One region of the Cutibacterium sp. LaCa_286 genome, then DNA from elsewhere that is predicted to be linked to it. Evidence: predicted binding sites of a transcription regulator. Region 1 holds the regulator's gene; the other holds the start of a gene.
The links. Region 1 encodes HrcA, which represses chaperone genes, less so after heat shock. Its sites were predicted from a motif close to TTGGCACTCGNNNNNNNCGAGTGCCAA; they were not measured.
Positions count from the first base shown of each region.

Region 2: the regulator HrcA is predicted to act here: its motif matches at 11,327-11,353, upstream of groL (chaperonin GroEL).

Region 1 covers NZ_CP191091.1:725,675-741,728, reverse strand. The annotation lists gene ACP8JZ_RS03160 (ABC transporter permease) at 1-302, opposite strand, end outside; gene ACP8JZ_RS03155 (ABC transporter ATP-binding protein) at 299-1,186, opposite strand; gene tgt (tRNA guanosine(34) transglycosylase Tgt) at 1,477-2,721, opposite strand; partial or broken gene ACP8JZ_RS03145 (EamA family transporter) at 2,807-3,642, shown strand; gene ACP8JZ_RS03140 (UDP-N-acetylglucosamine pyrophosphorylase) at 3,959-5,155, shown strand; gene ACP8JZ_RS03135 (DoxX family membrane protein) at 5,226-5,639, shown strand; gene ACP8JZ_RS03130 (16S rRNA (uracil(1498)-N(3))-methyltransferase) at 5,948-6,697, opposite strand; gene dnaJ (molecular chaperone DnaJ) at 6,694-7,866, opposite strand; gene hrcA (heat-inducible transcriptional repressor HrcA) at 7,874-8,890, opposite strand; gene ACP8JZ_RS03115 (MBL fold metallo-hydrolase) at 9,143-9,955, shown strand; gene ACP8JZ_RS03110 (inositol monophosphatase family protein) at 10,050-10,901, opposite strand; gene ACP8JZ_RS03105 (DUF3097 domain-containing protein) at 10,898-11,755, opposite strand; gene hemW (radical SAM family heme chaperone HemW) at 11,845-13,329, opposite strand; gene ACP8JZ_RS03095 (ABC transporter substrate-binding protein) at 13,482-14,765, shown strand; gene ACP8JZ_RS03090 (carbohydrate ABC transporter permease) at 14,762-15,727, shown strand; gene ACP8JZ_RS03085 (carbohydrate ABC transporter permease) at 15,730-16,054, shown strand, end outside.
Region 2 covers NZ_CP191091.1:461,974-478,027, forward strand. The annotation lists partial or broken gene cobT (nicotinate-nucleotide--dimethylbenzimidazole phosphoribosyltransferase) at 86-1,803, shown strand; gene ACP8JZ_RS01890 (adenosylcobinamide-GDP ribazoletransferase) at 1,803-2,669, shown strand; gene ACP8JZ_RS01895 (helical backbone metal receptor) at 2,962-3,702, shown strand; tRNA gene ACP8JZ_RS01900 (tRNA-Thr) at 3,747-3,822, shown strand; gene ACP8JZ_RS01905 (S-ribosylhomocysteine lyase) at 3,971-4,453, shown strand; gene ACP8JZ_RS01910 (PTS sugar transporter subunit IIAB) at 4,544-5,326, shown strand; gene ulaA (PTS ascorbate transporter subunit IIC) at 5,371-6,951, shown strand; gene ACP8JZ_RS01920 (thioester domain-containing protein) at 7,295-9,289, opposite strand; gene manA (mannose-6-phosphate isomerase, class I) at 9,723-10,904, opposite strand; gene groL (chaperonin GroEL) at 11,518-13,155, shown strand; gene ACP8JZ_RS01935 (MFS transporter) at 13,555-15,162, shown strand; gene ACP8JZ_RS01940 (CPBP family intramembrane glutamic endopeptidase) at 15,222-16,054, shown strand, end outside.

The DNA.
Region 1 (16,054 bases):
ATCTGCCTCTCACCGGTCTGCTGTGCCATCTTCTGCGCCTGGGCGACGATGGCTGCGCCGGCATCATCCGTCACGGCAACCGAGGTGGGCTTGTCATCCGAGGTACCCGATGTGATCAACGAGACTCCCACCGAGACCGCCACGATGACCAGAACGATGATGAGGGAGACGAGCAGCGACCTGTCGCGGATCTTCACACTCATCTCACGTCTGGCCACCGTCCACCACATCGACGACGTGCCTGCAACCCCGTCGGATCCCACACCGTCCCGCCGTGCACTGCTCGTTGCGTTGTTGCTCATGAGGCCACTCCTCGGTAGATCTCGGCGACGGTGGGCACGATGGCAGCGAATTCCTCCAACCCACCGTGCGACAGTGCCTCGGCGACGACTCGGTCCCTAGCCGCTGGATCGGTGAACTCCAGGATGGCACGTGCCCCCTGCTGCTCGACAACCTTGACACCGGCGAGGCCATGCACCCAGTCCACGTCGGAGGTGGCCACGAGACGGTGCCGTTCCGGACCAGATCGACGCAGCTCGTCGGTGCTGCCCTGGGCAACGATCCTGCCGTGGGACAGGATGACGAGGTCGTCACACAGTCGCTCGACGAGGTCGAGCTGATGGGAGCTGAAGAGTACCGGAACACCAGTACTGGTGACTTCGGAGAGAATGGCGGCCATCGCATCGACGGCAACCGGATCCAAGCCGGAGAAGGGTTCGTCGAGGACGAGGGCCACTGGCTCACCGAGCAGGGCCGCAATGACTTGGACGCGCTGCTGGTTGCCCAGCGAGAGTTCGGTGAGCTTGTCCTTGGCCCGATCGGCCAGGCCGAACCGCTCCAGGTACTCCATGACCTGGACGCGTACTCGATTCGTGGTGTACCCCTTGAGCGTTCCCAGGTAGACCAGTTGGTCGATGACGGGTTGCTTGAGGTACAAGCCACGTTCCTCGGGCATGTAGCCGATCTGACGGCGTACTCGGGTGGTGATGGAGTGGCCGTCCCACAACACCTGCCCACTGGTGGGTTCCAGGACGCCGACCACCATTCGCATCGTCGTCGTCTTGCCTGCACCGTTGGCCCCGACGAAACCTGTCATCACTGCCGAACGCACCGTCATCGACAGCTGATCGACAGCTCGTATCTCACCAAATGATCGACACAGATCCACAGTTTGCAGCAGGCTCATTGGCTCCTCACAGCATCATCAATTCCACTGGTTACATTCACATGGATGGTCATCACGAGCGACGATATCATAGAAATACTCTGAATTGAGAAATTATCCAGAAATCACATTCTTAATATCTGTCAAAATTGCTGGGCAGCAAATCCCCAGCTCAAAGAAGCAAGCATCAAAGTCCCTCGCATCAGAATCCTGTGACATCGCATGAGTCATCGAGGAAGAAGACGTATGAATACTAAAAGAAAGCCAGAAGAAATGGGATAATTCATCCTGGGATGAATCTCCGAAAGACATCATCGTGCTGTTGGCACCAGACGTCCACCGTAGGCATTCCATCGGCCCATGAACTCTGCCTCGAAATCGTCGAGTTCGCCATTGGCCATGGCGGCACGGATGCCGTCGACCAGACGTACCGTCCACCGTTCGTTGTGGATCGTCGCCAAGGTGTTGGCGAGCAGCTCCCTGGCCTTGAAGAGGTGGTGCAGGTAGGCGCGGGTGACATGGGTGCAGGTGTAGCAGTCACATCCCGGTTCCAGTGGCCTGAAATCGTGACGAAACGGCGCGGTGTTGACGTTGTAGCGTCCGTCGGCGGTGTAGATGGCGGCATTGCGCGCCACCCGGGAGGGGTTGACGCAGTCGAAGGTGTCGGCACCGGCCCGACACGCGGCGAAGAGATCGTCGGGTTCGGAGATGCCGAGCAGGTGACGGGGACGATCCTCCGGCAACTCGTCGGCACACCAGCCGACGATCGTGCCGAGATTGGCCTTCTCGATGGCCCCACCGATACCAAACCCGTCGAAGCGCTGCCCGTCGACCGTCATCGACGAGAGATCGCGGCAGGCCCTGCGACGCAGGTCCTCGTACTGGGCTCCCTGAATGACGCCGTAGAGGGCCTGGTAGGGACGCTCGGCACGCTCGGCGCTCAGACGTCGATGCTCGGTCAAGCACCGCTCGGCCCACCGCCGGGTGCGTTCCAAGGCCTCCTCCTGGTAGGCGCGGGTGTTGAACAGGGTCGTGAGCTCGTCAAAGGCCATCATGACGTCGGCCCCCAGCCGGTGCTGGATCGACATCGAGACCTCCGGGGTGAACCGGTGCAGGTCGCCATTGAGCGGGCTGCGGAAGGTGACGCCGTCATCGTCGACCATGGCCTTGCGGTCCCGATCGGCCGCGATGACGTCGGCCTCGGTGAGCTGGGAGACGTCCATGGCGAGGGTCTTCTTGAACCCGGCCCCCAGGCTCAGCACCTGGAACCCTCCGGAGTCGGTGAAGGTGGGGCCATCCCAGGCCATGAACTGACCCACTCCCCCGGCCTCGTCCACCAGATCGGGTCCAGGCTGCAGGAAGAGGTGGTAGGCATTGGCCAGCACGGCCTGGGCACCCAGATCGGTGAGCTGGTCGGGGGTGAGTGCCTTGACGCTGGCCTTGGTGCCCACGACGATGAACGCCGGGGTCGCGATGTCGCCGTGCGGAGTGTGGATGATGCCGGTACGCCCCAACCCGTTGTCCAGCCGTGAGGTCACCTGGAAGCCAAATGTCATGGCAGCCATTCTTGCAGGAATGACACCATGACCCACCCGCCGAGGGGGCGGCTGCCGTCGTGTGGCGCACAACACTAAACTCCGAATGGTGAATCTCGGTGTGCTTCTCATGCTCGCCACAGCACTGTCGGTCCAACTGGGCGGTGCCGTCGCAGCAACCCTCATCCCCCCCAGGTCGGCCCAATGGGCACCGTGGCGTTGCGAATCACGATCGCAACGCTCCTCATCGCCCCCGTCGCTCGCCCACGGCTACGTGGTCACAGCCGCACCGACTGGATCAACGTCATCATCCTGGGGCTGTGTCTGGGCGGTATGAACACGTCGTTCTACTTCGCCCTGGGGCATCTGCCCTACGGTGTGGCCGTCACCATCGAGTTCCTGGGCCCGCTCACCCTAGCTGCTCTGGGGAGCAGGTCGTGGCGCGACGTCGTCGCCATCATCATGGCTCTGCTCGGCGTTGCTGGCGTCTCGGGAGCCATCGGCGCGCGCTGGAGCCAGTTGAGCCTGTTCGGTATCGGCATGGCGCTGCTCGCCGGACTGTGTTGGGCGTTGTACGCCAAAGCGGCGCAGCGAGTGGGAGGTGCCTGGCGTCAGCTCGAGGGGCTGTGGTTCGCCATGGTGCTGTGCACCCTCATCCAACTGCCCCTCGGCATCGCGCAGGCGGGGGCGAACCTGCTGCACCCAACGACGCTGCTCCTGGGGCTGACCGTCGCCATCCTCAGTTCCGCCCTGCCGTACAGCTTCGAGATGTACGCCCTGCGCCGCATCAGCACCAAGGTCTACGGCATCATCGTCGGTTTCGAACCGATGCTCGCTGCCCTGGCCGGGCTGGTCATCCTGCACCAACGCCTCACCAGTTGGCAGATCGGCGGAATGGCGCTGGTCATCGTGGCCGGATGGCTCGTCCTGGCACGCGAACGCACGGGCTCGGTCAAGGTCACTGCCAGCGACGACACCGTCCAACCCGAGGACTCCCCAGCACCACGACCCAACAGCCACGGTTCCCGGGCGTCCGACCGGCACACACGGTCGTGATACTCGCCGCCCGACCAGCGAAGGTGGCCCCATCCCACTGCCCCCATTCATCGACACGCCCGTTCATCGCACACCCCCGATCGGTGCCGCCTGATCGGTGCCGGGACGCCGATTCCCAGTGGGCATTCAGACGTCAGGCACACATTGGGTGGACGCGGATACGCTGGACCCATCACACATCTCGGCCCGGAAAGGACGACTGATGGACAATCGTGGAGCTGCAACCGTCGAGGCGCTCATCGCCAAGGGGGTCGAGATCCCCAATCCCAGCACCGTCGACATCACCGACGACGTCGATCCCGACCTCATCAGTGCCGAGGGTGTCGTCATCCATCCGGGGTGCCGGATTCGTGGTTCTCGTACCGTCATCTCGTCCGGGTCGATCCTCGGGGCCGAAACCCCGATGACGATCGAGAACTGCCGGCTGGGTAGGAACGTCGAGCTCAAGGGCGGGTTTGCCCAGGATGCCGTTTTCCTGGATGGGGCCTCTATGGGCTCGGGAGCGCATGTGCGCAGCGGATGTCTGCTGGAGGAGCAGGCCAACGGTGCACACACCGTCGGGCTCAAACAGACGATCCTCTTCCCGTTCGCCACACTGGGCAGCCTCATCAACTTCTGTGACGCCATGCTCACCGGCGGTACCTCGCGTTCCGACCACTCCGAGGTGGGGTCGTCGTACATTCACTTCAACTTCACCCCGGACGGCGACAAGACCACGGCCTCCCTGTTCGGCGACGTGCCGCGCGGGGTACTGCTCGACCAGCCCCCGATCTTCCTGGGCGGCCAGGGTGGAGCGGTCGGCCCGGTGAGGACTGGCTTCGGGACCGTCGTCGGGGCCGGCGCCGTGTTGCGAGCGGATGTGCCCGATGACGGCATGCTCGTACTGCCCGAGACCCCTTCGGGGGTGAATCGGCCGGTGGAGGCAGCTTCGTACCGCAAATTGGCAGCCGTCCTCGCCAAGAACATCACCTATCTGGGAAACCTGTCGGCCCTGGAATCGTGGTACCGCCAAGTGCGACGACTCTTCCTCACCCGACTCGAGTACGGCGACGCCATCCTGGCTGGTGCCCTGGACTGCCTGGCCTCGGCGCGTGCCGAACGAATCAAGCGACTGGGCCGTCTCATCGAGAAGGTGAGGCCAGACACCCCGGAACGTCAGGAGCTCGTCGACAATCGTGCGAAGTTGCTGGCCACGCTGACGGTTGCCGACGGGCCAGCTCCGGCACATATCATCCGCAAGTTCGGGGCGGCCTCTGGTGACGGCATGGAATATCTGGATGCCATCGCGACATTGAATGATGAGGAACGTCATGACATCACCGCATGGTTGAGCGCAATCGTGGCGGAGCAGCACAGGACTGCTGCGCAGACCATTCCTGCTCTGTCAGCGCAGTTCTGAACGCCCGCATCATCACGCACGTCGCGTGGCACGATGGAACCACAGCATTGTCACCGCAGGAGGAGTCCACATGTCCTTGTTCAAATTTGTCGCCCGCGCCGCCGCTGCCGCCCCCATGGTCAGGGGTGGCCTCAATGCCGCACAGAACGCCGACCAGCTCACCGGGATCATCGAGGAGTTCATTGACTCCCTCCCCCAGCAGGTCAAGTCACAGCTGAGCGACGTCGAGCCGGCCCTGCTCGCCAAGATCAACGGTTGCACGATGGTTGCCGCCTCCGCAGCCATGGTGCTGGGGATCAAGCCGCGCACCGCTGCCACCATTCTTGCCCTGCAGCTCGTGCCGACCACCCTTGCCGGCCATCCCTTCTGGAACTACGAGGGTGACGCCCGTGCGCAGCAGATCGACGAGTTCGTGCGCAACGTCGGCTACGCCGGCGGCCTGCTCGCCATCGCGACCGCTGCGAAGAAGTCCAAGAAGAAGTGAGACTGCGGACGTTGCCCGTCGTCGCGAGTGTGAGTCGAGGACATCACTCGAGCGACTGAGAAACCACGGCTCTGGCCCCGGTTGACGCCGGGGCCGGGTCGTACACCGACCTCTCGACATCCCCATCATCGTACCCCGACCCTTCGACATCGTCACCAGGGGCGGACCCATCACGATCACCGTGGAACCGTGAGACGGTTTTTCTGCGAGAATTGACGCGGCGCCCTCAACGAGTGCCGAGCACCATGTTCGGGTGTGCCTGAACCAGGTGTCATGCACACCTGCTCACCTCACAAGGCTTCAGCCGCTCAGTCCTCCGCGAGGATCCTCAGCTGGGCCAGTCCGACCACACCAGCCGTCGAGGTACGCAGCACCCCGTCGGAGACGAGGACTGGGAGCGCGCCAGCGTCAACGAAGGCATCCAGCTCGTCGGGACTGATGCCGCCCTCGGGGCCGACGATGAGCATGACCTCTCCCCCAGCAGGAATCTGGCTGGGATCGATCAGGGCGTCAGCTGATTCGTGCAGGATGAAGGTGCGCTCGACCTTGCGGATACGTTGGCAGATCTGCTTGGTGGTGGCAAAGCGCACTGGGGGGATCGTGAACCTGCGCGACTGTTTGGTCGCCTCACGGGCGGTGGCCTGCCATTTGGCCACCCCTTTGTCACGTTTGTCCGCCGACCACCGTGAAATGGATCGGGAGGCCTGCCAGGCGATGATCTCGTCCACGCCCATCTCGGTGAGGGTCTCCACGGCACGATCCGCGCGATCCCCCTTGGCCAGGGCTTGCACGGCCACCCAGCGGTGCGCATGCTCGGCGGATCGCAGGGTCTGCGCGACACGCACCTGCACACACCGCTTTGCGACGCCCACGACCGGCCCACGTACTGCGAGTCCCTGGCCATTGGTGACCAGGACGGACTCCCCGACCTCGATGCGTCGCACCACGGCAGCATGATGGGCCTCGGATCCCGTGATCTCCACGAGGTCGCCGACGGCCAGAGGCTGGTCACCCGACGTGGCAGGGCCCAGATCTGCGATGAAGCAGGCGTCACTCATCCGCCGAAGGCCTCACGCAGCCGGGAGAACACCTTCTTGCCCCCCGAGGAGGAGTGCACGGACACGGCCGGGCTGGTCTCCTCGCGCATCTCGGCAAGCCGATGCAGCAGTTCCTCCTGCTCGTGATCGAGCTTGGTCGGGGTCTGGACGATGACCTCGACGACGAGATCGCCGCGTCCGGATGCCCGCAGGCGTGGCACACCGCGTTCCTCAATCGTCACCTTGGTCCCGGACTGGGTGCCGGCGGGTATGTCCAGATCGACGCTGCCCAGGGCCTTGTCCATGTCGTCACGATCGGCCTCGAGGGTACGTACCGGAATGGTTGTCCCCAGGGCAGCGGCCGTCATGGGCACCGAGATCGTCATCTCGAGGTTCTGCCCATTGCGACGGAACACGTCATGCCTGGCCACGGTGAGCTCCACGTAGAGATCACCAGCCGGGCCACCACCGGGGCCGACCTCCCCCTGGGACTCCAGGTGGATGCGGTTGCCATCGGCCACACCTGCTGGAATGCGCACATTGATCGTGCGAGTGGTGCGTACCCGCCCCTCACCGGAGCACTCCTGGCAGGGATGGGGGATGACCGTGCCGAAACCGCGACAGACTGGGCAGGGCTGAGCGGTGCGAATGTTGCCCAGGAAGGAACGCTGCACCGAGATGACCTCACCGGAACCCTTGCAGTTCTCACAGGTCGTGGGTTGCGAACCGTCCTGGGAGCCGTTGCCCTGACATGTGGGACACACCACTGCGGTGTCGACGTCCAACGGTTTGGTGATGCCGAAGACGGCCTCGGCAAGGGTGAGGCGCAACCGCACCAGAGCGTCCTGTCCGCGCCGGGTTCGGGAGCGTGGTCCACGGCTGGATCCGCCGAACGGGCTGGCATCGCCGAACATGGCGTCGACCAGATTGGTGAAATCGAATCCACCACTGCTGAAGCCATCGAACCCGCCGCCACGGGAGTTGGGGTCACCGCCTCGGTCGAAGACGGCCCGCTTCTGCGGGTCCTGGAGCACCTCGTAGGCCTCCTGAACCAGCTTGAACTCATCCTCCGAGCCCGGTCCGGCGACATCGGGGTGCAGTTTCATCGCCTTGCGGCGATATGCCTTCTTGATCTGCTCGGCACTGGCATCCCGCGGGACGCCCAGGACCTCGTAGTAGTCCGTGCTCAATTCGCATTCATCCTTCTGCCAGGAAACGTCCGACGTAACGGGCCACGGAACGCACTGTGGCCATGGTTGACGGGTAGTCCATTCGGGTGGGCCCCACGACACCCAGGCTCGCAAGCATGTCGGCCTCACCGTAGGGGCTGGCGATGAGACTCGTCGACTGGAACGACTGATCCGCGTTCTCCGAACCGATGCGTACCGTCACCTCACCCAGGTCGCCGCTCACCTCGCCCAGCAGACGCAGCAACACCACCTGTTCCTCGAGCGCCTCCAGGATGGGCCGCACCGTGGTGGGAAACTGCGCCCCGAAGGCGGTGAGGTTCGGCACCCCGGCCACCACGACGCGAGAGGACGTATCGGTGGCCAGCACCTCCAGGACGGCGGCTGTCACGGCAGCCGTGTGGCTGGTGGCGTCGGGGTGAGCGCGCTCCACCATCTGCGACAGCAGGTCGGCAGCCTCGGCCACGGGATGACCCACAACCGCAGTCCCGATCCGATCCCGCAGCATGAGGAGATCCTGCTCGTCGTGGGCTGGCAACTCGATGGTGCGCTGCTCGACGGTGCCGGAGGAGAGGATCACGACGACGAGGACTCGATCGGCCGACAGACTCACCAGTTCCAGGTGACGCACGGTGGCCGAGCTGGTCACCGGATACTGCATGATGGCCACCTGACGAGTGACCTGGGCCAGCAATCGCACGGTTCGGGTGACGATGTCGTCCAGATCGACCGCACCATTCATGAAGGTGGCGATGGCCCTCTTCTCAGGTGCGGAGAGGGGCTTGACCGTTGCAATGCGATCGACGAACATGCGATATCCCTTGTCGGTGGGGATCCGCCCGGCACTGGTGTGGGGATGGGTGATGTACCCCTCATCCTCCAGAACAGCCATGTCATTGCGCACGGTTGCCGGTGAGACCTTCAGACCATGCCGCTCGACAAGTGCCTTCGAACCAACCGGCTCCTTGCTGGAGACGTAGTCGGTGATGATGGCCTTGAGGACCTCGAGCTTGCGATCGTCAAGCACTTGTTCCTCCTCATCTGGTGGTCTCGCCCACATGCGCCGACTTCGCGACGAGTACACGTCTCGCACACGTGCACCACAGATTCTGGCACTCAACGTGTGCGAGTGCCAGTCTAGTGGCCCGCAAACAGGATTCCACCCTGCTGCCCCCGAGCAGCCGTACCGCCCGGTCACTCACCCAGAGCAGGCGTCCGTATCCCACTCAGGCCATCACCGTGATCGACGTGGCCAGATGGGCATGAGACAATCCACATCATGGCATCTGACATCCAGTGGTGTGCTGTGAGCTCCCATGTGTGGACGACGAGGGTCGACCCCGAGTCGGTGACCATCGGCCTGGTCATGGGATCGGAACACCTGCTCATGGTCGACTCCGGGTCGACACCCCAGCAGGGGCACGACCTGGCCCTCTCGGCAGCCATGGCCCTGGGCAGGCCGGTGGACCGACTGGTCATCACCCATCACCACGACGACCACGTCGGTGGCCTCTGCGGTGTGACGCGGTGTGCGCAGGAGTCGAAGGTCGACATGGAGTCATGGATGCATCGCCGCGCCGTCGACCGCTGCTCCGACGCCGCCATCAGTCATCCCATCTCGCTCATGGCGTATCTGGATCTGGGAGGCGTCACCGCCGAGATCCTGCATCCGGGAGCGGCACACACCGACGGTGATCTCACCGTTCGGGTGCCAGGCGATCATGTGACCTTCATGGGTGATCTCATCGAGACCTCAAGGCCACCACAGGCCGACTCGACGACCGACTTCTGGGACTGGGCGGGAGCCATCGACATGGTGATGAACGTCACCGACGCCAAGGACCGCTACATTCCCGGTCATGGCGACCCGACCGACGACCAAGGCGTCATGGCGCAGCGCAACGCCATCTGGGGCCTCGTCAGTGCGGTGCGGGAGGCCATGGAACACGGCCGGGCACCCGAATGCGCACTCGACGACACTCCCGCAGGCCTGGATCGTGCCGCGGTGACGGGTTGGATCACACCCATCGCAGAGCAACTGACTGCCCGGGGAATCACTCGCAAGGGGCTGCTGCCACTCACCAGACAGTGACGTCAGTGCAGCCCCACCGGCGAAACACCGCTCTCGGAGTCCCCAGAGCTGGATCCCACCTCAAGGCTTGCTCGGTGGGGCGGCCACGACGCCGTCAGTCGTCCTCCAGGGATTGGGCAGCGATCCGCCAGGACCGCTCGTCGCGTGCCGCAATGATGACGCCACGCTGTTCGGTGTGCCGCGCGCTGTAGTCCGCTCCGCCGGCGACGCGCACCACTCCCCCACATTCGGTGACCATGAGGGCACCGGGCAGATGGTCCCAGGGGTGGATGTGGAACCAGCAGGCCACTTCCTGCTCCCCCAGGCAGATCAGGGGGTAATCCACGCCACAGCAGGAATGTGCTTCCGACCACGTGAGTGACGGGCTCGTACGCCGGTTGTGGGGGTACGCCGTCACGGCACGGACCACTTGCCGATCAGCAGTCACCCGTTGAGCGGGATCCGGGTGGTCGAGCAGCTGAGCGTTGGGGCCGATCGTCTCGGGGTCAGGGCGCCGCCGATCCGACGTCACCGGTTCACCGTCGCAGACGAGCCCGTTGCCACGCTCGGCGATCCACATGTGCCCCAGCTGCGGCTGCCAGATCCATGACCGGGTCGTCACCCCGTGCTGCACCTCGGCGACCATGACGGCATGATGCGTCGATCCGTTGACGTAGTTCTTCGTCCCATCGATGGGGTCGATGACCCAGGCCAGCTCGGCGGTGGTAAGCTCCTGCAGCACCGAGGCATCATCATGCACCGATTCCTCACCGACAACGATCCCGCCACCGGCAGAGGTCAACAGGCGCGACAGTTCGCCTTCCGCCTGACGATCGAGGTCCGTGACGAGGTCGCCGGGTGCCTTCTCGTGAATCTGGTCGGGGGAAAGCCGCCGAAACCCCGGATCGATCACTCGTGTGCTGACCCCACGAATGATCTCGGCAACCTCGGCAGTCGTGACACTCACTGCAATTCCTCCAGATGATCGGCCGTGACGAAGTCGATGAGCTTCTCCATCTCCATGTTGAACCTGGGATCGAGATCGTGCCAGTCGCGCACTCGCCCAAGAATCGCCTGCCAGGCCTTGCCGACGTCCTTCTGGCTCTGGTGTGGCAGCCCCAGCCGTTTGAGGGTGCCCAGCTTGAAGTCTTCGTCCATGGGCACCTCGGGCCAAGTCTTGCGGCCGATCCGCTCCGGTGTGATCGCCTGCCAGATGTCGATGAAACGATGGCCCGTGATCATGACGTAGTCACCGTAGCCACCGCGTCGCACCTCCTCGGCCACCCGGGACTCCTTGGTGCCAGCGACGAGATGGTCGACGAGCACCCCCAACCGGTGCCCCGGTCCGGGGCGGAAGTCCGCGACGATGTCGACGAGATCGTCCATGCCGCCCATGTACTCCACGACGACTCCGACGTGGCGTAGGTCGTCTCCCCAGATCTTCTCGACCAGCTCGGCGTCATGACGCCCTTCGACGTAGATGCGTGAGGGAAGGGCGGTTCGGGATGGCTCAGGCTCCTCACCCACCCGCGACCCGGAAGCAGTGTGGGTCGGGCGAGCCGCACCCTGACGTGACGGGACGCGCAGGGTGACGGGTTTGCCGTCGATCCAGAATCCCGGCCCCACCGGGAAGGATCGGTGATGACCACGGCGGTCCTCGACGACCACGAGTCCGTTCTCCCAACCGACGATGGCCCCCACATAGCCCGATGAGGGGTCCTCGACAACCATTCCCAGCTCCATGGGCACGTCGATGCTGGTGGGTCTGCCCGCTTTCTGCCAGCCGGGCGCCAACACGTCCTTGCCGTATCGATCAATCACCGCTCAAGCCTATCGAGAGGTGACGGGACTCATCGAGAGGCGACGGGGCACATCAAGAGGTGACAGGGCACATCAAGAGGTGACAGGGTTCAGTCACCGGCAAGGAGCAGGTCGGTGATGATGCGATCGGCGACGAGACGTCCATCCAGGGTGAGCTGCAATCGTCCCCCGACGATCTCGCCCTGGCCTCGTTCGACGACCTGTCCGGCGAATCTGCGTTCGGCTGGGGTGAGCCGGGACAGTTCCAGCCCGTCGGCGAGTCTGAGCTGCAACAGGACGGTCTCCTCGTGGCGTTGCTCGTCGGTGAGACGTTCGCTTCCCTCGATGGGGAGCCGTCCTGCCATGAGTTCCTCGTGGTAGCGCCTGGGGTGCTTGACGTTCCACCACCGCACACCATTGACGTGGGAGTGTGCACCCGGCCCCGCGCCCCACCAGTCATGTCCGAGCCAGTAGCCCATGTTGTGTCTGCTGCGGTGATCGCGCCCGGCGCGGGGGCGAGCCCAGTTGGAGATCTCATAGTTGACGAATCCTGCCTCGGTGAGCACCTGCTCGGTGATGAGGTACTTGTCGGCCAGATCGTCCTCGTCGGTCATGGGCAGTTCGCCACGGCGTACCCGAGCCGCGAATCGGGTTCCCTCCTCGACGATGAGCGAGTAGGCGGACAGGTGGTCCACATCCGCCTCCAGGGCCGATTCGAGGCTGGCTCGCCACGAGTCGACGGATTCCCCGGGAGTGCCGAAGATGAGGTCGAGCGAGATGTCGTCGAATCCCACCTCACGGGCCAGACGCGCCATGTGCACCGCCCGTTGCGGGGTGTGGTGGCGATCCAGCAGGGCCAGGACGCGCTCGTCGGCGGACTGCATACCCATGGACAGTCGATTGACGCCCCCCTCGAGCAGCCCGTTGAGCACTTGGGCGTCCAAGGTTTCCGGATTGGCCTCGGTCGTCACCTCGGCATCCGGGCTCAGACCCCACAGATCGCGCACATGCCCAACGAGCTCACCCAGTTGCGAGGGGCGAAGCATGGTGGGGGTGCCCCCGCCGAAGAACACCGTGCTCACCGGGGGCATGCCTGCACCATGCCCATGTTCGTCAGCCTCGTACGTGTGTATTCCTCCCCGCGGCAGGTCAGACCCAATTCGCTGCATGCCGTGGGACAGATGTGCTGCTGCCAGGTCCAGCTCGCGGTGTGCCGCGGCGAGGTAGTCATCCACCGCAGTACTCCCCATCGACGAGAGTACATAGGTGTTGAAGTCGCAGTAGCCGCACCGACTCGAGCAGAACGGCACGTGCAGATAGACCCCCCACGGCTCGCTGACTGCGAGCTCGACGTCTTCTCCTCTGGCGGTTCCCGAGGATCCGCCAGCGTTGCCGGAGCGGAGATCAGCAGAATCACGGCGGGTTCCCGTCACCGGGGCTTCCCCCACCGCCTGCACCGAATCCGTCCGCACCGACGTCGTTGCCCTCTCGCGGGTCGCCGGGACGTCCGGCGCACGAGGCCCGTCATCAGGGCGGGCACACGCCTTGTCGCAGCCAGGATGTCCTCCCGGCAACTGCAACGGCTCTTCAGACATGACGTCTCCCAATCGACGGGGATGCACCCGTGGTATTTCTGCGTGTACGCAGCGACGATCCCACATCACGTGTCACCACGCGAGTTGACCAACACAAAATCCACACGGGTCGTGGAACATGTCGCGGCGCCATTCGGGTTACCCTGTGCACCATGAGCATTTCTCGACGTCATCTGCTGGGCGGAATAGCCGCAACCGCCGTCCTGTCCGCATGTGGATCCAACTCCGGTGGCGTCGACAATGGGTCGGCCAATGCCTCCAGCCGAACGAGCACGGCAAAACTCACCCAGTGGTACCACGAGTACGGTGAAAAGGGCGTCCGGGACGCCGTGCAGCGATACGCCGCCGACTACAAGAAGTCCGAGGTCTCCGTGAAGTGGAACCCGGGCGATGCCTACATGAAGCTGCTCTCGACGACGCTGCTGTCGGGATCGGGAGTGCCAGACGTCTTCGAGTCCGAGAACGGCGCCACCCTTGACATGATCCAGCAGGGCCAGGTCACCGATCTCACCGAGCTCATCGGCGATGACAAGGACAAGTTCTCCCCCCGCGTCCTGGATCGCATGACCTTGGACGGCAAGATCTACGCCATCCCGATGGCGGTGGACATGCAGATGCTGTACTACCGTCCGTCGCTACTGGAGAAGGCCAAGGTGTCGGCTCCCAAGACCTTTGCCGAACTCGCCGAGGCCGCCAAGGCCGTCAAGACCGACTCCATGGGAGGGTTCTTCGCCGGCAATGACGGTGGCCTCGGGGTGCTCGCCAACCAGATCATCTGGTCATCCGGCATGGAACAGCTCAACTCCGAACGCACCGACCTGGGCTTCCTGGAGAAGGAGTTCTTCGACGCCGTCACCGCATTCCGGGAGTTCTTCACCTCCGGCGCCCTGCTGCACAGCGCCTCCAAGGACTGGTTCGACGCCTCGCCATTCATCAACGAGGAGACCGCCATGCAATGGGGCGGCCTGTGGTCGCTCAACGACGTGAAGAAGAAATGGGGCGAGGACGTCGGCGCCGTCGCCTTCCCGGCATTCGGTTCCACCGGACGCCCGTCGGTGCCGTTCGGTGCTTTCGGTTCCTGCGTGGCAACAGTGGGTGCCAACAACGACGTCGAGGCGGCCAAGGCGTTCAACCGGTGGCTGTGGATCGATCAGACCGACAAGCAGGTTGACTTCGACGATTCCTATGGAACGCACGTGCCCGCCCGCACCGACCTGGTCTCCCAGGCCACCCAGATCTCCGAGGGTGTCGGCAAGCAGGCTGCCACCATGGTCGACGAATGCGGTCACGCCTCCGACCTGTTCTGGACCAGCGCCATTGCCGAGGCCTTCAACGCCGCCCTGACCAACGTCGTCAAGAAGGGTGCCGAGCCCAGGAAGGCCTTCGAACAGGTGCGCCGGACCGTGCGCACCGAGCTGGAGCGCGTCAAGAAGTGAGCCATCCTCTCGCAGCAAGCCAGAAGACGCACCCACAACGCGAGAGAACCTTGGGGGCCCGGCTGCGCGGTCGTCAGGGACGCAACCTGTGGTTCGGGTTGTTCATCGCACCATTTCTCACTGGTCTGATCGTCTTCGTCTACGTCCCGATCGGCTGGAGTGCCGTTCTGTCGTTCTTCGACGCCCGGGCCACCTTGCACCCGACGACATTCGTGGGGTGGCGCAACTACCGGTACCTGCTGACGGACCCCCTGTTCCGCGACTCACTGCTGGTGTTCACCGTCTTTGCCCTGTTCATCGTCCCGCTGACGTATCTCTGTTCCTTGGCGCTGGCCCTTGCGCTGGACAATGTCACCCGATTTCGGGCTTTCTTCCGCTCGGCATTCTTTCTTCCGGCAGCATGCTCCTACGTCGTCGCGGCGATGGTGTGGCGGCTGAGTTTCTTCAATGGTGCCCGGTTCGGGTTCGTCAACTCCATCCTGCACCGGTTCGGCGCCGATCAGATCAACTGGCTCGGCGGGCAGGGCTACTGGTACTGGATCGCTCTGGTCTCGCTGCGCCTGTGGCTGCAGGTGGGCTACTACATGATTCTGCTCATAGCTGGGCTCAATCGTATTTCGCCGAGCACCTATGAGGCTGCGGCCCTCGACGGGGCCGGACGGTGGCAGACCCTGCGTCACATCACCCTGCCGCAGTTGCGCGCCACCTCGGCAGCCGTCCTCATGCTGCTGCTCATTGGCGCCTTCCAGGCCTTCGACGAGTTCTACAACATGCTTGCCAGTGCCGGCACCTACCCACCGTATGCCCGTCCACCACTGGTGCACCTGTACTCGATCAGCGTTGGCGGGGCCCAGCAGGACCTGGGACTCGGTGGTGCCGGAACCGTCATCCTCACTGCCATCATCGTCGTGTTCGGAGTGCTCCAGAATCGTCTCACGGGAATGGGGAGGAGGATGTCATGAGCATGGTGCGTGGTCATCGTGGCAAGGGGCTGCACCTAGCGAAAATCGTCCTCCTGTTCCTTCTTGCGCTGCTGTTCCTCCTGCCGTTCTACGTCATCTTCCGCAATGCGTTCACCAGCGAGGAAGGTTTTGTCTCGGCCCAGTGGACGTGGATCCCGGACAATCTGCACATCAGTGTCCTCACCGAACTTTTCAACGATCCAGACCTGGATTTCGCCTCGGCCATGGTGCATTCTGCCGTGCAGTCGGTGGGCCAGACGGTGTTGACGATCCTGGTGAGCTTCATGGCCGGCTACGCGCTGGCCCGATTCGACAACAAGGTGACCG
Region 2 (16,054 bases), 260 kb from region 1:
GGTTGCCGGACGTCACCTGACGGTTCCAGCTGCGCGGACACAGCTGCGGGAACGGGGTACGTTCTTGACCCCGGGAGAGAACTCCATGTCTGTCAGGTTGCCAGCCTCCTTGCCGCCCCAGAGCCTGCTCGCTCGTACCGCCAGGGCCATCACCCCGGTGGATCCGAGGATCCGGCACGAGGCCCACGAGCGTCAGCAGATACTCACCAAGCCGGAGGGGTCCCTCGGGTTGTTGGAGTCCCTCTCCGAGCAGTTGTGTGCGATTTACGGGCAGGTTCCCGGGCCGATCCCCAGCCATCCCGTCGTCGGCCTGTTCGCCGGTGATCACGGTGTGTGTGCCCAGGGCGTCTCGCCCGACCCCCAGGAGATCACCTACCAGCAGGCCATCAACATGGCTGCCGGGGGAGCCGGTGTGGGGGTGCTCACCCGTCAGATGGGTGGCAAGGTCATCGTCATCGACGTCGGCATACTCAAGGACCTTCCCGCAGGAACCGGAGTCGTGGATCGCAAGATCCAGCACGGCACCAACGACATCTCCCTCGGCCCAGCCATGAGCCTCGATGATGCCGTCACTGCCTTCGAGGTGGGCATCCAGACCGGCCTGGACGCCATCGACGACGGAGCCGACATCCTCGTCGCCGGTGAGATGGGCATCGGCAACACCACCCCGGCGGCCGCCCTCATCGCCCTGTTCACCGGAAAGTCTGCCAAGGAGGTCACCGGTCACGGGGCCGGGGCCGACGAACGCCGTCGCGCCCACAAGATCGCCGTCGTCGACAAGGCTCTCGCCGTCAACGAACCCGATGCCGAGGATCCCGTGACGGCCATGGCCCTGGTCGGCGGGTTCGAGCTCGCCGCCATGGCCGGCCTCATGCTCGCCGGTGCCAGCAGGCACGTCCCCGTCATCATCGACGGTGTCCTGGCCTGCTCGGCGGCCCTCACCGCCACCGCCATCGCCCCAGCCACCCTGGACCATCTCGTCGCCGGGCATGCCGGGGCCGAGCCGGGTATCGTCGCCGCCACCGAGAAACTTGGTCTGCCCGCCCTGCTGGATCTCGGTATGCGGCTGGGGGAGGGTTCCGGGGCCATCCTTGCCTTCCCCATCGTGCAGGCCGCAGCGCACATCATGGCAGAGATGACCACCTTCGACGAGGTCGGGGTGACCGACGTCAAGGTGACCGGCGAGACCGACTTCCCCGGCTCGGCGGAGGCTGAAACCAGTGAGGACGCCGTCCGATGAGTGTGCACACCCCGACACCAGTGGATTCCCGTCCCAGCCGCGCCATCGTGCTCGGTGGGGCACGCTCGGGCAAGTCGACCTTCGCCGAGTCGCAGCTGGCCCAGTGCGAGGTCGTCACCTATGTGGCCACCAGCGCACGCAACCCCGACGACCCGGAGTGGACCGAACGCATCCGGCTGCACCAGCAACGCCGCCCCGAGTCGTGGCGCACCGCGGAGACTCTCGACGTCGCCGCCGTGCTGCTCGACGACGATCCGAGCCCGGTGCTCGTGGACTGCCTGGGGGTGTGGATCACCCGCATCCTCGACGAGGTCGGCGCCTGGAACGACGAGCCGGGCTGGCGCGATGGGCTGAGGACCCGCGTCGACGAGCTCGTCGACGCCATCCGACGTACCCACCGACGAGTGATCCTCGTCTCCAACGAGGTGGGGATGGGCGTGGTACCCGACACCGCTGCCGGACGCCTCTTTCGTGACGAGCTCGGACGTCTCAATGCCGCCGTCGCCGGTGCCTGCGACGAGGTGTGGATGTGCGTGGCGGGCATCCCGCGCAGGTGGGCATGATGGAAACGCCAACAGATTCCCAGGACGGTGCCCCCCGGACCACCTCAGCCCGCGGCCCACTGGGGGGTCTGGCCGCCGCCACCTCACTGTTCACCATCCTGCCTGCCCCCATGATCGCCGACGTGGACCGTCGAGTGGCCATCCGTGCCATCCGCGCCTTCCCCTGGCTGGGACTGTGTCTGGGCGTGGTCGGTGGACTCATCGCCGGGGGAGTACTGGCGATGGGAGCCGGATCGTGGCTCGCCGCGATCCTGGCGCTGGTGTGGCTCACCGGTGCCACCGGAGGTTTCCATCTGGACGGCGTCGCCGACACCGCCGACGGACTCGGCTCGCGACGTGACCCAGCCCGGGCCCTGGAGATCATGAAACAGTCCGACATCGGGCCGATGGGTGTCATCGCCCTGGTGCTCACCCTGCTCGTCGACCTCGGCGCGCTCAGCTCGCTCACCGGTACTGCCGGGGCACTGGGTGCAGGATCGTGGTGGCGAGTCGGGCTGCTCGTGATGCTGGGGCCGTCAGTGGCCCGTGCCGCGATCATCGTGGCGACGATGCCGTCCATCCCGTGCGCCCGACCCGGCGGGTTCGGTTCCCTGGTGGCTGGGGTGAGCACCCCGCGCACCGTGGCCGTCAACTTCGCTGCGCTGGAGCTGGTGTGGGCCGCCTTGGGCTGGGCGGTCGGTGGCTGGCAGTGGGCCGTGACCGTGGCGGTGGCCACGCTGGTGGCGCTGGGCATGGCATGGCTGTGGATCAGACACCTCGTCAAGCGGTTCGGCGGGCTCACCGGCGACTGCTACGGCTCGATCAACGAACTCACCCAGACCGTCACCTGGACCCTGCTGGCCCTGGCGTTGGCCGTGGTGGCATGAGAACGTGGCCGAGGATGCGGCATGAGAACGTGGCAGTGCGCAAGACGGTGAGGGAGGACGCACGATGACCAGTGGACGGCGCGACGAGGAGCAGCGCGAGGGCGGCTCTGCCGAGAACGCCCAGGTTGGGGCCAGTCTGGATGCGGCCAAACAGTGTGAAACCGACCGGCACGTAGATCGGTGTGGTGCCGACCGGGACGCAGATCGACATGGGGAGAAGCCGTACGGCACGCAACGATCCGACGATGCTGGTGCCACGCCCGGACGGTTCCGGGACGATCGGGGCACCCCGGTGCAGATCGGTGAGATCCGTCGAGTGGTGAGCCTCGTCCCCTCACTCACCGAGGCCATCGCCGCCACCTGCCCACAGCTTCTGGTGGGCTGCACCGACTTCTGTGTGCGCCCACCAGACATGGACGACGTGGTCGGTCATGCGGTGCGCCGGGTGCGGGGCACGAAGAACCCGGATCGTGCCGCGATCGCCGAACTGCGTCCCGATCTCGTCATCGCCAATGACGAGGAGAATCGCGCCTTCGACGTCGAGAAGCTGCGCGCCGGCGGTGTTCCGGTGTGGGTGACGCACATCCCCACTGTTCCAGACGCCCTCACCAGCATGGCACGGCTGTTCGACGTCCTGGGGTGCGCCGAGGAGCCGAGCTGGCTCACCGCTGCACGCCAGGAGTGGCAGCCCCCGTCCGACGGCCCCAGGCTCACTGCCGTCGTGCCGATCTGGCGCGACCCGTGGATGTGCATCGGCCCGAACACCTATGCCGCCGACGTGCTGGCGCACTGTGGAGTCGATCTGGCACCACTGCCCGACGACGGTACGCGCTATCCGCACGTGGAGCTCGAGACGATCCTGGAACTTGGCGCCGACCGCGTCATCCTGCCCGACGAGCCCTACTCCTTCGGCCCCTCCGACGCCGCCGACCTGCCCGGTTGCGACGTGCGATTCGTCGACGGTCAGCGTCTGGTGTGGTACGGGCCCATGATGGTTGGTGCTCGGTCCCAGCTGACGTCAACTATGCGTTGACCGGCCAAACGTGCCACAATGTGCCGTATGCCCTGTTGGGCCGTGCCTCTGTAGCTCAGTAGGTAGAGCGCCGCTCTTGTAAAGCGATGGTCGCGGGTTCGATTCCTGTCAGAGGCTCCATTGGCCACCTCGGCCGTATCGGCAAGGACAACCTCGTCGGTAGGTCGGTGCGTGCGCACCGTCAAGTGGGACGGCTACCGGCTCTGTCGCCCATCGGATTGGGCTTCTCCCCACCTCCCCGGGCAATCCTTGCCGCTGGGAGTCCTGGGTGCGAGATGATGGATCCATGGCACACAAGATGAATGTCGAGAGTTTCAATCTGGATCACACCACGGTGGCAGCACCATTCGTGCGGGTGGCAGACGTCAAGCACCTACCTGTCGGCGACACCCTCACCAAGTACGACGTGAGGTTCTGCCAACCCAACCATGACCATCTGGAGATGCCGGCGGTCCACTCGATCGAGCACTCCTTTGCCGAGTGCGTGCGAGACCACAGTGAGTCGGTCATCGACTTCGGTCCGATGGGTTGCCAGACCGGGTTCTACCTCATCATGGTCGGTGAGCCCGACGTTCCGGCCGTCTGCGATCTGGTGGAGATGACCTTCCGCGACATCCTGAAGCTCGATGCCACCCCGGCTGCCAACGAGGTGCAGTGTGGTTGGGGAACCAATCACTCCATCCATGCTGCGCAGGAGGCTGTTCGCACGATGCTGGATCGACGCGATGAGTGGGAACAGGTGACGGCCTGATCGAGGATGGAGGTACTCCCACCGGCACCTGACAACGGCGCGGAAGTACACTGAACCGTTCCACTTCCTGCGACGACGGAGGATTCTGCTGTGATCGACCTCACCGACATCCTGCCCCTGGAGGCAATTCGGGTGGAGGCGTCGGCCTCCGACTGGCCGGCAGCCATTCGTGCTGCTGGCGAATTGCTGGTTGCCACCGGTACGGCCACCCCGGAGTACACCGAGGCCATGATCGACAACGTCAGGCAGAACGGTCCCTACATTGTCGTCGCTCCCGGATTCGCACTGGCCCACGCCCGGCCCGATGGGTCGGTACGACACACCGGGATGTCCTGGGTCCATCTTGACGAACCGGTGGCCTTCGGTCACCAGACCAATGATCCCGTCACCATGGTGGCCGGACTGGCCGCCAGTGACGCTTCGGACCATCAGGACGTCCTTGCCGCGCTGGCGACCGTCCTGGCAGATCCCAGCAGACGTACGGCCTTGGAGACGGCACACACCGCCCAAGACGTCGTGTCAATCCTGTTGGGGAGGAACGACTCGGACGGTGGACGGCAGGCCGCATCGCCCGCCACCACGACCTCTCGGAATCTCCTGCTCACCGTCTGCGGGAATGGGGTGGGCACAAGCCTGTTCCTCAAGAACACCACAGAGCAGGTTCTGGATGCCTGGGGATGGATGCCGTACCTCGGCGTCGAGGCCACGGACACGATCTCGGCCAAGGGACGGTGCAGCGAGGCCGACGCGATCCTCACCTCCGGTGCCATCGCCCAGACCCTTGGGGAGCTCCCCATCCCGGTGGAGGTCGTTGACGACTTCACGTCGATCTCCGAGGTGGACGCTGCGCTGCGTCGCATCTTCGACGTCTGATCACCAACCGTCCACACAGCCCTGCGTCACACCGAAAGTCACCCATGAGCATCGTCCTGGCCATCGTCCAATTCCTTGTCAACGAGGTCCTCAGTGTTCCCGCCTTCCTCATCGGCATCATCACCGCCATTGGTCTTGCAGCCATGCGCAAGGGGGTCGGGCAGGTTGTGGGAGGTGCCATCAAGGCTGTCCTCGGTTTCCTGCTCATCGGGGCTGGCGCCGGGTTGGTGGTCAACTCCCTGAACCCACTGGGCACGATGATCGAGGGTGCTCTCGGCGCTCATGGAGTCGTTCCGACGAACGAGGCGATCGCCGGCATTGCCCAGCAGCAGTACGGGTCGCAGGTCGCCTGGATCATGCTTGCCGGATTCCTCGTCTCGCTGGTACTGGCCCGCGTCACGCCGTTGCGATACGTGTTCCTCACCGGGCATCACATGTTGTTCATGGCGACCCTCATCACGATCGTCATGGCCTCTGCCTCGATGCCCACCCCGATCGTCATCGGACTGGGATCCTTGTTGCTGGGCACACTCATGGTGAGCCTTCCCGCCCTTGCGCACCCCTTCACCCGCAAGGTCACCGGTGGTGAGAACATCGCCATCGGGCACTTCGGCACCTCGGGGTACATCGCCTCCGCTGCGACCGGGCGTCTCGTGGACCCGCATGGGCGGAGCCGTTCGACGGAGGAGATCAAGGTTCCCGAGGGTCTGCGATTCCTGCGCGACTCAATGGTGGCGACAGCCCTGTCCATGGTCCTCATGTACGTCATCATGGCCATCGTCTTCCTTGCACGACGTGGCAGGACGGTAGCTTTCACAGCCTTCCCCGATGGGGCCACCGGGATCGGCAACTACATCATGTCGTCGGTGACCGAGGGCCTCGAATTCGGTATCGCCGTCGCCGTCATCCTGTTCGGCGTGCGGACGATCCTCGGTGAGCTCATCCCGGCATTCCAGGGCATCGCCAAAAAAGTTGTGCCGGGGGCGGTCCCAGCCCTCGACTGCCCCATCGTCTTTCCCTATGCCCAGAACGCGGTGCTCATCGGATTCATGTCCTCATTCATCGGTGGTCTGATCGGGCTGACGCTCCTTGCCGCCTTGCTCGGACCTGCCTTCGGACTGGCATTGATCCTTCCCGGCCTGGTGCCTCACTTCTTCACCGGTGGCGCAGCGGGTGTCTACGGCAATGCGACCGGAGGACGCCGCGGCGCCATCGCCGGAGCCTTTGTCAATGGCTTGCTCGTGACGTTCCTGCCGGCCTTCCTACTCAAGGTGCTGGGATCCTTCGGATCGGCGAACACGACTTTCGGAGACGCCGACTTCGGATGGTTCGGCATCCTCATCGGTTGTGGTTCCCGGGCCGGTGTCGTGCCGGGAGCGGTCATCCTCACCCTGATCGGCGCCATCATTCTGCTGTCTGCCATTGCGGTGCAGAAGAAAGTCGTCGAGAGGGGATGGGATCCAGCTCCGGCTCGGAGCGCCGCAGGTGATGGTGCCGTCACCAGCACTGGCGAAAGCATTACCGCACCCGGCGGGGAGAATGTCCCGGTGCCCTCGTCCCGCAGTCGAATCCCGCGTCCTGCAGGAGCCCCGAGACCTCCCTCCAGGCAGGATCTCGGGTTGTGACACCGCGCAGCCGGTGTGACACCCGAGCGTTCACCTGAGCAGGTCGTGTCGATTCGTTGACCGCTGACAGCACAGCGAGCCACGGTTGCCCATGTCGGGGATGTGGCTGGCTGCGTCACCGACGAGATTCTCCTTTCACTGCGGGTACGAATGTCCGCAGTGCATGATTCGTTGGCCCAACATCGGTGATCTCTGCCCCGGCAAATCTGGCGGTGACCTTTCCCCGTCCTGGACCTTTCCCCAGCAGATGACGGAAAGGTGCCCCGCGACTGTTGGGTCGCGGGGCACCTTTTGTGGATCACCTAGGAAGTCACATGACTTCTGATGATTCCTGATTCAGTTGTCACACACCGGTGGCGGGCAGCCCGGGCTCCACGCAGACATCAGCCTTACCAGCCTTGTCCTTGGCCACGGCACCATGCTTGTCGGCAGTGGCGCCCTGATCCGGCACGCAGGTCGTGGGAACGACGACGCAGGGTTTCCCGTTCTCGTCGGTTCCACCCTGGCCTGGCACGCAGGCCGTGGGAGTGCTGCTCGGAGCCGGAGTCACGCTGGGTGTCGGGGTTCCACACGGCTTCCCGTTCTCGTCGGTTCCACCTTGGCCTGGCACGCAGGGTGTCGGGGTCGGGGTGACCGACGGAGTCTCGCAGGGGTTGCCGTTCTCGTCGGTTCCGCCCTGGCCTGGCACGCAGGGTGTCGGGGTTGGGGTCACGCTGGGCGTGTCGCTTGGCGTGGGTGTTGGGGTGTCCGACGGGGTCGGTGTGGGGCTGTCGGAGGGTGTGGGGGCTGGTGTGATGCAGTCCTCGGAGGTGTCTCCTGGCAGGCATGGAGTGGGCTCCGGGGTGGGAGTGTCACTCGGGGTCGGCGTCGGTGTGACCGACGGGGTTGGTGTCGGGGTGTTGCAGGGGTTGCCGTTCTCGTCGGTTCCGCCCTGGCCTGGCACGCAGGGTGTCGGGGTTGGGGTCACGCTGGGCGTGTCGCTTGGCGTGGGTGTTGGGGTGTCCGACGGGGTCGGTGTGGGGCTGTCGGAGGGTGTGGGGGCTGGTGTGATGCAGTCCTCGGAGGTGTCTCCTGGCAGGCATGGAGTGGGCTCCGGGGTGGGAGTGTCACTCGGGGTCGGCGTCGGTGTGACCGACGGGGTTGGTGTCGGAGTATCAGATGGTGTGGGTGTGGGTGTCGGCTTCTGGGCGGCGTCCCAACTCACAGACACCGAGGCGCTGGACTCACTGTCGTCTGAATCAATGATGACCGTCGTCTGACCGTGCTTTTTGCCAGACTTCTCAAAGAGGACCTTGCCGGACAGATTGGACTTCTTCACCGAGGTGCTGATGGTGGCCGAGCCGGCCGGGGCATCGGCGGGCACCTTGAGGTAGAGATCCTTGCCGACCGGGGCCTTGGCCTTGTCGATGGCGTTGCCGTCGGCGTCAACGATCTCCCAATCACTGGCGGGATCGCTCACGGTGAGAGGCAGCGTCTTCTCGGTGCCACCGAAGCGGATCGGACCGACGGGCTGGCCAGCGACCCCAGTCCCTGAGGGGCCGGTGACGGTGACTTCCGCTGCCTTCTTGTCCGAGGTGTCCAGTGGGGCGCCGGTGTTCTTGGGGCCAGTGAGGTAGCTGTAGAAATCCTTCAGATCCTTGGTGACATCTTCGGGCAGGTCAGATTCACTGTTGGTAACCGGGTCATAGGCGGCAGCACTCTGGAGGTCGCGGTTGTCCACGTAGTGGAGTAGCGCGGCGTGAGTGGCAGAAATGGCTTCAGGCCTGGTCAGGTTGCTGACTCCTGAGTCAGCCCTGAGCTGGTCGAGGTCCTTCGTCGGGTAGCCGTTCTCGGTCACCCATTGGGCTTCCTGCTGACGATCCTTGTCATTCGTGATCGGCAGCGGGGTTCGCTGATTCTCGGCCTTGAGTCCGCTCCAGTCCTCCATAGTCAAGGTGGTGGCGGGGTTTTCCTCAACCGTGTAGTACTTGATCCCAGGTTCGATGCAGTATGTGTATGCATATTTACCTGGGGCAATCTCCACAGTCTGGATCAGATCTTCGATTGCATGTCTGGGATCCCCGGTGTGCGGGGTGGGGACGCTGTAGTGGGTTCTGTACCCCACCATCTCCTTAAAGTTGGAATGCTTTACAAAGTTGATTGGTTTGGGGTATCCCTCGGAGAGTCCCGGATTCACGGGCTGGTCGGCGTCTCCGGGGGCTGCGTTCGCCTGGGCCGGTGTCAGGAAACCGGCACCACCGACGAGCGCGGACAACACCCCCAGACCAGCGTTGATCAGTACCTTGCGCATGGCGCCCTTTCTGTGAGCAGGTAGGAACTTGACCTTCGCTGTTGCCATGCAGCATGCCTCTGATGGTGAGTTTCACGGATGTTTACCGAGAGTTCAGAGGCCAATACGCTGATCATGAAGCACACACCGGGGTCAGGTTGTTAGACCCGAGTGACTGTACATACTTTCAGAGTAGGGTGTCAAAGCTGTATTGGCATACGAGTATGGCCCATCCGGTATCAGATGAGAACGAAAGTCAATGCCTGTCTGACACAAATCGAGAGCACCGATGAATCTCCTTGTCGGACGGCAATGGCCTCCCGCAGTGCAGCTAGGGCTGTCGGATGCGTCAGGAACTCGTGGGGAGCGGGACTGCGATGCGGGTGTCGTGTGACTGGCTGACAATCTTGTGGTGATGTATGGAATCACAAGGGGTTCTTCTTTTAACATACTGAAGAAGTGGAAGCAAAAACTCGACCATCACGTGAAAGTATGAGATTTGTCACATACCTGGTGAGGCGATGAACCCCTCGCAGTCCCCATTGAGCTGTACCTGCTCACCCGCGGGGATCCAGGCGGCCATACCGTGCACCAACTCGTCGGTGCCACTCGGGCTGGTGCACACGACATAACCCCCCGTCACCAGGAGGATTCGTGGTTGATCGGGGCGCGGCGCCATTGCTGGTTGATCGACGTCAAGGTCGAAGCGATACAACTGGAACTGCGGGTACTGCGTGTCATAACGTCCCATGCCGGCTCCCACACCCACGAGGTCGACCAGGTCGATGGGTTGCGTGACGAAATTGACGATCGAGATGAGCCGGTCGATGTCGATGTGCTTGTGGGTGAGCCCACCGCGCACGACGTTGCTCGAGTTGGCGGCAAGCTCCACCCCGGTGCCAGTGAGGTAACAGTGCAGGGTGCCGGGATCCACCAGCAGCGCATCCCCGCGGTGCAGATGACGGTGATTGAGCAGCAGAGCGGCCAGGATGGACGGATCTGAGGGGTGGTGCTCGTCCAGGGCAACGGCAGTGCGGGCGAACACACCCAGCTCTCCCTCGTCATCCACATGGTTGACGGCGGCTGACGCTACCTCGCTGACCCATGCCTCGCGTTCCGGTCCACCGCTCAGACAGTCGAGGAACACCTCGGCCAGGCCGGCGGAACTGCGGCGTTCGGTGAGCGGGCCGATGACCTGGTCCAACGAAGCATGCACGTCGAGTGCATCGAAGAGGGTGCGCGTCTGGATCGGGTCGCGGAAGCCGTGCAGCACGTCCACCTCGTCCATGGCGACGAAGATCTCCGGTTTGCCCCACGGATCCAGAAAGGTGCGATCGGGGGAGTCCAAGGTCAGGCTATGCTCGTTGTCGGCGGCGAACCCCTCCCAGGCCTGTTCGTCAGTGGGGTGGGCCTGCAGACTCATGGGGCGTGCCGCGGAGACGATCTTCATCATGTAGGGCAGTCGTTCTTCGAACCGCTGCCCAGCTGATCCGAGCTCATCGGGATGCACGTGAAGGTGCTGCGTCAACGGTTCACCACTGCTCAGCTGCGATGGCGCCAGGGGGTGGGCGCCGAGCCAGTACTCGGCCTGGGGGTTGCCGTCCGGTTCGGTGCCCAGGATGGTGGGGACGCCGGTGGTGCTTCCCCATGCGTACTGTCGAATGCTGCCTGTCAGACGCTCCATCGCCAGTCCTCCCACGTGGACACCGGTACCTCAATCCTGCCACGACCATCCGGCGAGGTGCGCAGCACGCCCGTCGCACCACGTGAGGAGGATGCGGGTCGGTCAACCCGAGGCCGATGGCCGACGTGCGCCTGCCGCACCACATGGTCCAGGAAGCGGAGACGTACGTGCGAGGAGCGTCGAGATGTCCGGTCCGGTTGGGGCATGTCTGGCCCGGCCGGAGCCGGAATCTGCCAGAGACCTCGCTACGCTCAGACGATCCCGGACGATCCCGATGCGCCCAGGCAATCCTGCTGCGCCTGGACAATCCTTTGTGGGCGATCCCGTTGTGCCCATGGGGCTGTTGCGCTCATGGCACCATCCCGATGAATTCGTGGGCACAATCCCTTTGCACTCATGGGGTGCGAGTGCTAAAAATGATCTTGGCACTCGTACCTGACGAGTGCTACCGACTGGAGCGATGTTGCGAGTGTCGATCCGGTCGGGGACCCGGTGATGAGATCACCTGATCGTCCGTCGCGGGCATCACGGGGCAACAACGCGAGGCCGACACCTCGCAGTACATCTGACGTCCAGGGCACACAGCCCACCGGAGCGGAGGACTCCCCCAAACATGGCGAAACTCATTGAATTCAACATCGAGGCCCGCCGCGCACTCGAGCAGGGCATGAACACCCTTGCCGACGCGGTCAAGGTCACTCTCGGCCCCAAGGGTCGCAACGTCGTCCTGGAGAAGTCCTGGGGCGCACCGACGATCACCAACGACGGCGTGTCGATTGCCAAGGAAATCGAGCTCGAGGACCCCTACGAGAAGATCGGCGCCGAGCTTGTCAAGGAAGTTGCCAAGAAGACCGACGACGTCGCTGGCGACGGCACCACCACTGCCACCGTCCTGGCCCAGGCCATGGTGCGCGAGGGGCTGCGCAACGTTACCGCCGGCGCCAACCCGATGGGTCTCAAGAAGGGCATCGAGACCGCCGTCGAGGCCATCAGCGCCCGACTCTCCGAGATGGCCATCGACATCGAGACCAAGGAGCACATCGCTGCCACCGCCACCATCTCGGCCGGTGATCCCAGCGTCGGCGAGACCATTGCCGAGGCCATGGACAAGGTCGGCAAGGAAGGCGTCATCACCGTCGAGGAGTCGAACACCTTCGGCATCGACCTCGAGCTCACCGAGGGCATGCGTTTCGACAAGGGCTACATCTCGCCCTACTTCGTCACCGACACCGAGTCGATGGAGGCCGTCCTCGAGGACCCCTACATCCTCATCGTCAACTCCAAGATCAGCTCGCTCAAGGACATCCTTCCCGTCCTGGAGCAGGTCATGAAGTCCGGCAAGCCGCTGCTGGTCATCGCCGAGGACGTCGAGGGCGAGGCCCTGGCCGGTCTCATCGTCAACAAGATCCGTGGCACCTTCAAGTCCGTCGCCGTCAAGGCCCCGGGCTTCGGTGACCGTCGCAAGGCCATGCTCGCCGACATCGCCATCCTCACCGGTGGCCAGGTCATCTCCGAGGAGGTCGGCCTGTCGCTCGACGCCGTCACCCTCGACCTGCTCGGCAAGGCCCGCTCGGTGCGCGTCACCAAGGACGAGTGCACCATCGTCGACGGTGCTGGCGACGCCGAGCAGATCGCCGGCCGCGTCACCCAGATCCGCAAGGAGATCGAGAACTCCGACTCCGACTACGACCGCGAGAAGCTCCAGGAGCGTCTGGCCAAGCTGGCCGGCGGCGTCGCCGTCATCAAGGTCGGTGCCGCCACCGAGGTGGAGCTCAAGGAGCGCAAGCACCGCATCGAAGACGCCGTGCGCAACGCCAAGGCTGCCGTCGAGGAGGGCATCATCCCCGGTGGTGGAGTCGCGCTCATGCAGGCATCCAAGGCCGCCACGATCGAGGGCTTGGAGGGTGACGAGGCCACCGGTGCCCAGATCGTCCTGTCCGCCTGCTCCGCCCCGCTCAAGCAGATCGCCACGAACGCCGGTCTCGAGGGCGGCGTCATTGCCGAGAAGGTCGCCAACCTGCCGGCTGGTGAGGGCCTCAACGCTGCCACCGGTGAGTACGTCGACATGGTCAAGGCCGGTATCATTGACCCGGCCAAGGTGACGCGTTCCGCCCTGCAGAACGCGTCCTCCATTGCGGCCCTGTTCCTCACCACCGAGGCCGTCATCGCCGACAAGCCCGAGCCTGCTCCGGCGGCCCCCGCCGGTGATCCCGGCATGGGTGACATGGGCGGCATGGGTGGCATGATGTGACGTGCCATCGGCAATGCTGATCTGACGCAGTGCTGGTACAGACACAGCGCTGGTACGGACATGGGGCGGCTCGGTTGGGCCGCCCCATGTCCGTGTCTGCAGATCTACCCCGTGTCCTGCCGATCTGCTGTGCCTCCCGATCTGCCGGGGCGGGAATGTTTTCCGGCTGAGGGGCCATCCAGTGCCAGCCGATCGCGTCCAGGACATGCAATGTGGCTTCCCGATGGGTGATGGTGAGTGATAATTGATGATCTCCCAGCGTCACTGCCCGGCGTGTGGTGCCGTCGGTGAGCACCGCGCACACCGTTGGGCGCGCCAGTCCCAGTACTGGACGGGAACGATCACGACAGAAGGACGACGATGAGCACACTGCCGCACGGTGCGGATGAGACCACACGACTGGTCCGCGACACCCCACCCTCGGGCCCGCACCGCGGAATCGGTGCCATTGCCGCCGTCGCCACCCTGGGCTCCCTGCTCTTCGGCTACGACACCGGTGTCATCTCCGGTGCCCTGCCCTACATGTACATGCCCGGTTCCGCCGGCGGGCTGGGACTCACCGCCGTCCAGGAGGGGGCGATCGGTGGAATCCTGCTCATCGGAGCGGCCATCGGCGCCATGGTCGGGGGAGCGATGTCCGATCGGTGGGGGCGGCGTCACAACATCACCACCCTTGCCATCATCTTCCTGCTCGGGGCCCTGGGGACGACGTTCGCTCCCACCGTGGGCATGGTCTACCTCTTCCGCTTCGTCCTGGGATTCGCCGTCGGTGCCGCCTCGGCCACCGTGCCGATATATCTCGCCGAGAGCTCTCCCAAGCGTATTCGCGGAACGGTCGTGGCCATCGACCAATTCATGATCGTCACCGGCCAACTACTGGCCTTCACCATGAACGCCGTCATCAACGCCGCCCACGGGGGGCCGCAGATCACGGTGCGGCGCAATGGCAATGCCGATCCGCTCGGCATCACCCCGGGCCCACATTCCTGGGACGAGGTTCTTGGCCTGCAGACCTCCAAGGGTGGCCCACTCGACGAGACGACCTACCATGCCTTCCTCGACAACCTCGTCATCTCCTCGGGCAACGGTGCGGCGTGGCGATGGATGCTCGTGCTGTGCTCCATCCCAGCCATCGCCCTGTGGATCGGCATCCGCCTCATGCCCGAGTCGGCCCGCTGGTACCTGTCCAAGGGACGCCTCACCGACGCCATCGGGGTGCTGAAGCGCGTTCGGGACGAGGCCAAGGACGGCCCCATCCAGGACGAGATCGAGGAGATGCTCGCCGCCCAGCGTCACGAGAAGCAGGATGCCCACCAGGGGCATGCCCTGGCACATGTGTGGCGCACACCGTGGCTGCGCAAGCTGCTGTTCGTCGGCATCTTCCTGGCCATCGTCAACCAGGCCACCGGCGTCAACACCGTCATGTACTACGCCCCCAAGGTACTGGAGTACGCCGGGATGACGACCTCGGCCTCCATCACCGCCCAGGTGGGCAACGGCGTCATGTCGGTCATCGGGGCAGCAGCCGGGCTGTGGCTCGTCTCCCGATTCAGCCGTCGCAGCCTGCTCATCTTCGACGTGACGGCTGTGGGGGTCATCCTGCTGGCCATTGCCGCGACCTTTCACCACGCCATCGCCTCGCACATCGCCGACGGGACGACGCCACCGCCCTGGGCGCCGTACCTGGTGCTCGTGCTCATGGCGGTGTTCATGCTCGTCGTCCAGTCGACCAATGGCACCGTCGTGTGGACCATGCTCGGTGAGATGTTCCCCTCCCATGTGCGTGGCGTCATGAACGGAACGGCGATCTTCTTCATGTGGATCGTCAACGCCGCCATCACCTTCACCTTCCCCGCAATGATGGCTGGGCTCGGCGGCAGCGTCACCTATCTCGGCTACGGGCTGCTCAACCTCGTCATCGCCGTGGTGCTGGTGAGGATCATGCCGGAGACCCGGGGCAAGTCCCTGGAACAGATCGAGACGGAGATGGAGCAGCGGTACTCCTGAGCCGGGTCGCAGCCATCGCGTCAGCCCTGACCCGCGGGCTCACCCGGTACCATGCCCGGGTGAGCACCTCGCCCAGCAACCACCCCTCCCCGCAGACGTCAAGCCCCGGTGAGGCACGTGACATCACCTACTGCGACGCCTTTCTGGCGCACGCCTCGCGGCTGCCGCCCATGATCGTCATCGTGGCGTCGTTGGTGATCCTGGCCGTCGGGCAACTGATCGTCTCGGTGCCAGCCACCGCTCTCCTTGACACCAACCCGGCACCGCGGACGAGCTCGGTGGTGGTGCTCCTCTCGTTCTGGGGGGTGTGGCTCGCGCTGTGGGCATGGATGCGATTCGTCGACGGACGCCCGGTGCGTGCCCTGGGGCTGGAAGGCCGACGCACCGAGGTGTGGATCGGTCTGGTGATCGCGCTGGTTGTCCTGGGTGGAGATCTCGTCGTCATGACGGCGGCTGGGCAGGGCCGGCTGCACTGGGCCCACCCGCACCCCGCCCAGATCTGGCAGGTTCTCGGTCTGGCCGTGCTCTTCGTCATCCAGGGCAGTGCCGAGGAGGTCGTGCTGCGCGGCCATCTCATGCAGACCGTTGCGGCGCGGTGGGGCATCATCGCCGGAGTTTCGATCCAGGCCGTGCTCTTCGCCGTGCTGCACAGTGCCAACCCCGGAGTGTCGGTCGTGGCCGTGGTCAACATCGCCCTGTTCGGCCTCATGCTCGGCGTCCTCGTGCTGTGGCGGGGCAGCCTGTGGCCAGCAGTGGGATTCCACGGGGTGTGGAACTGGTTGCAGGGGCCAGTGCTGGGATTCGACGTCTCCGGGATGGATTTCGGTCAGACGATCCTGCGCCAGACACACCCGGCAGCTGCATCGACGCTGTGGACCGGCGGAAGTTTCGG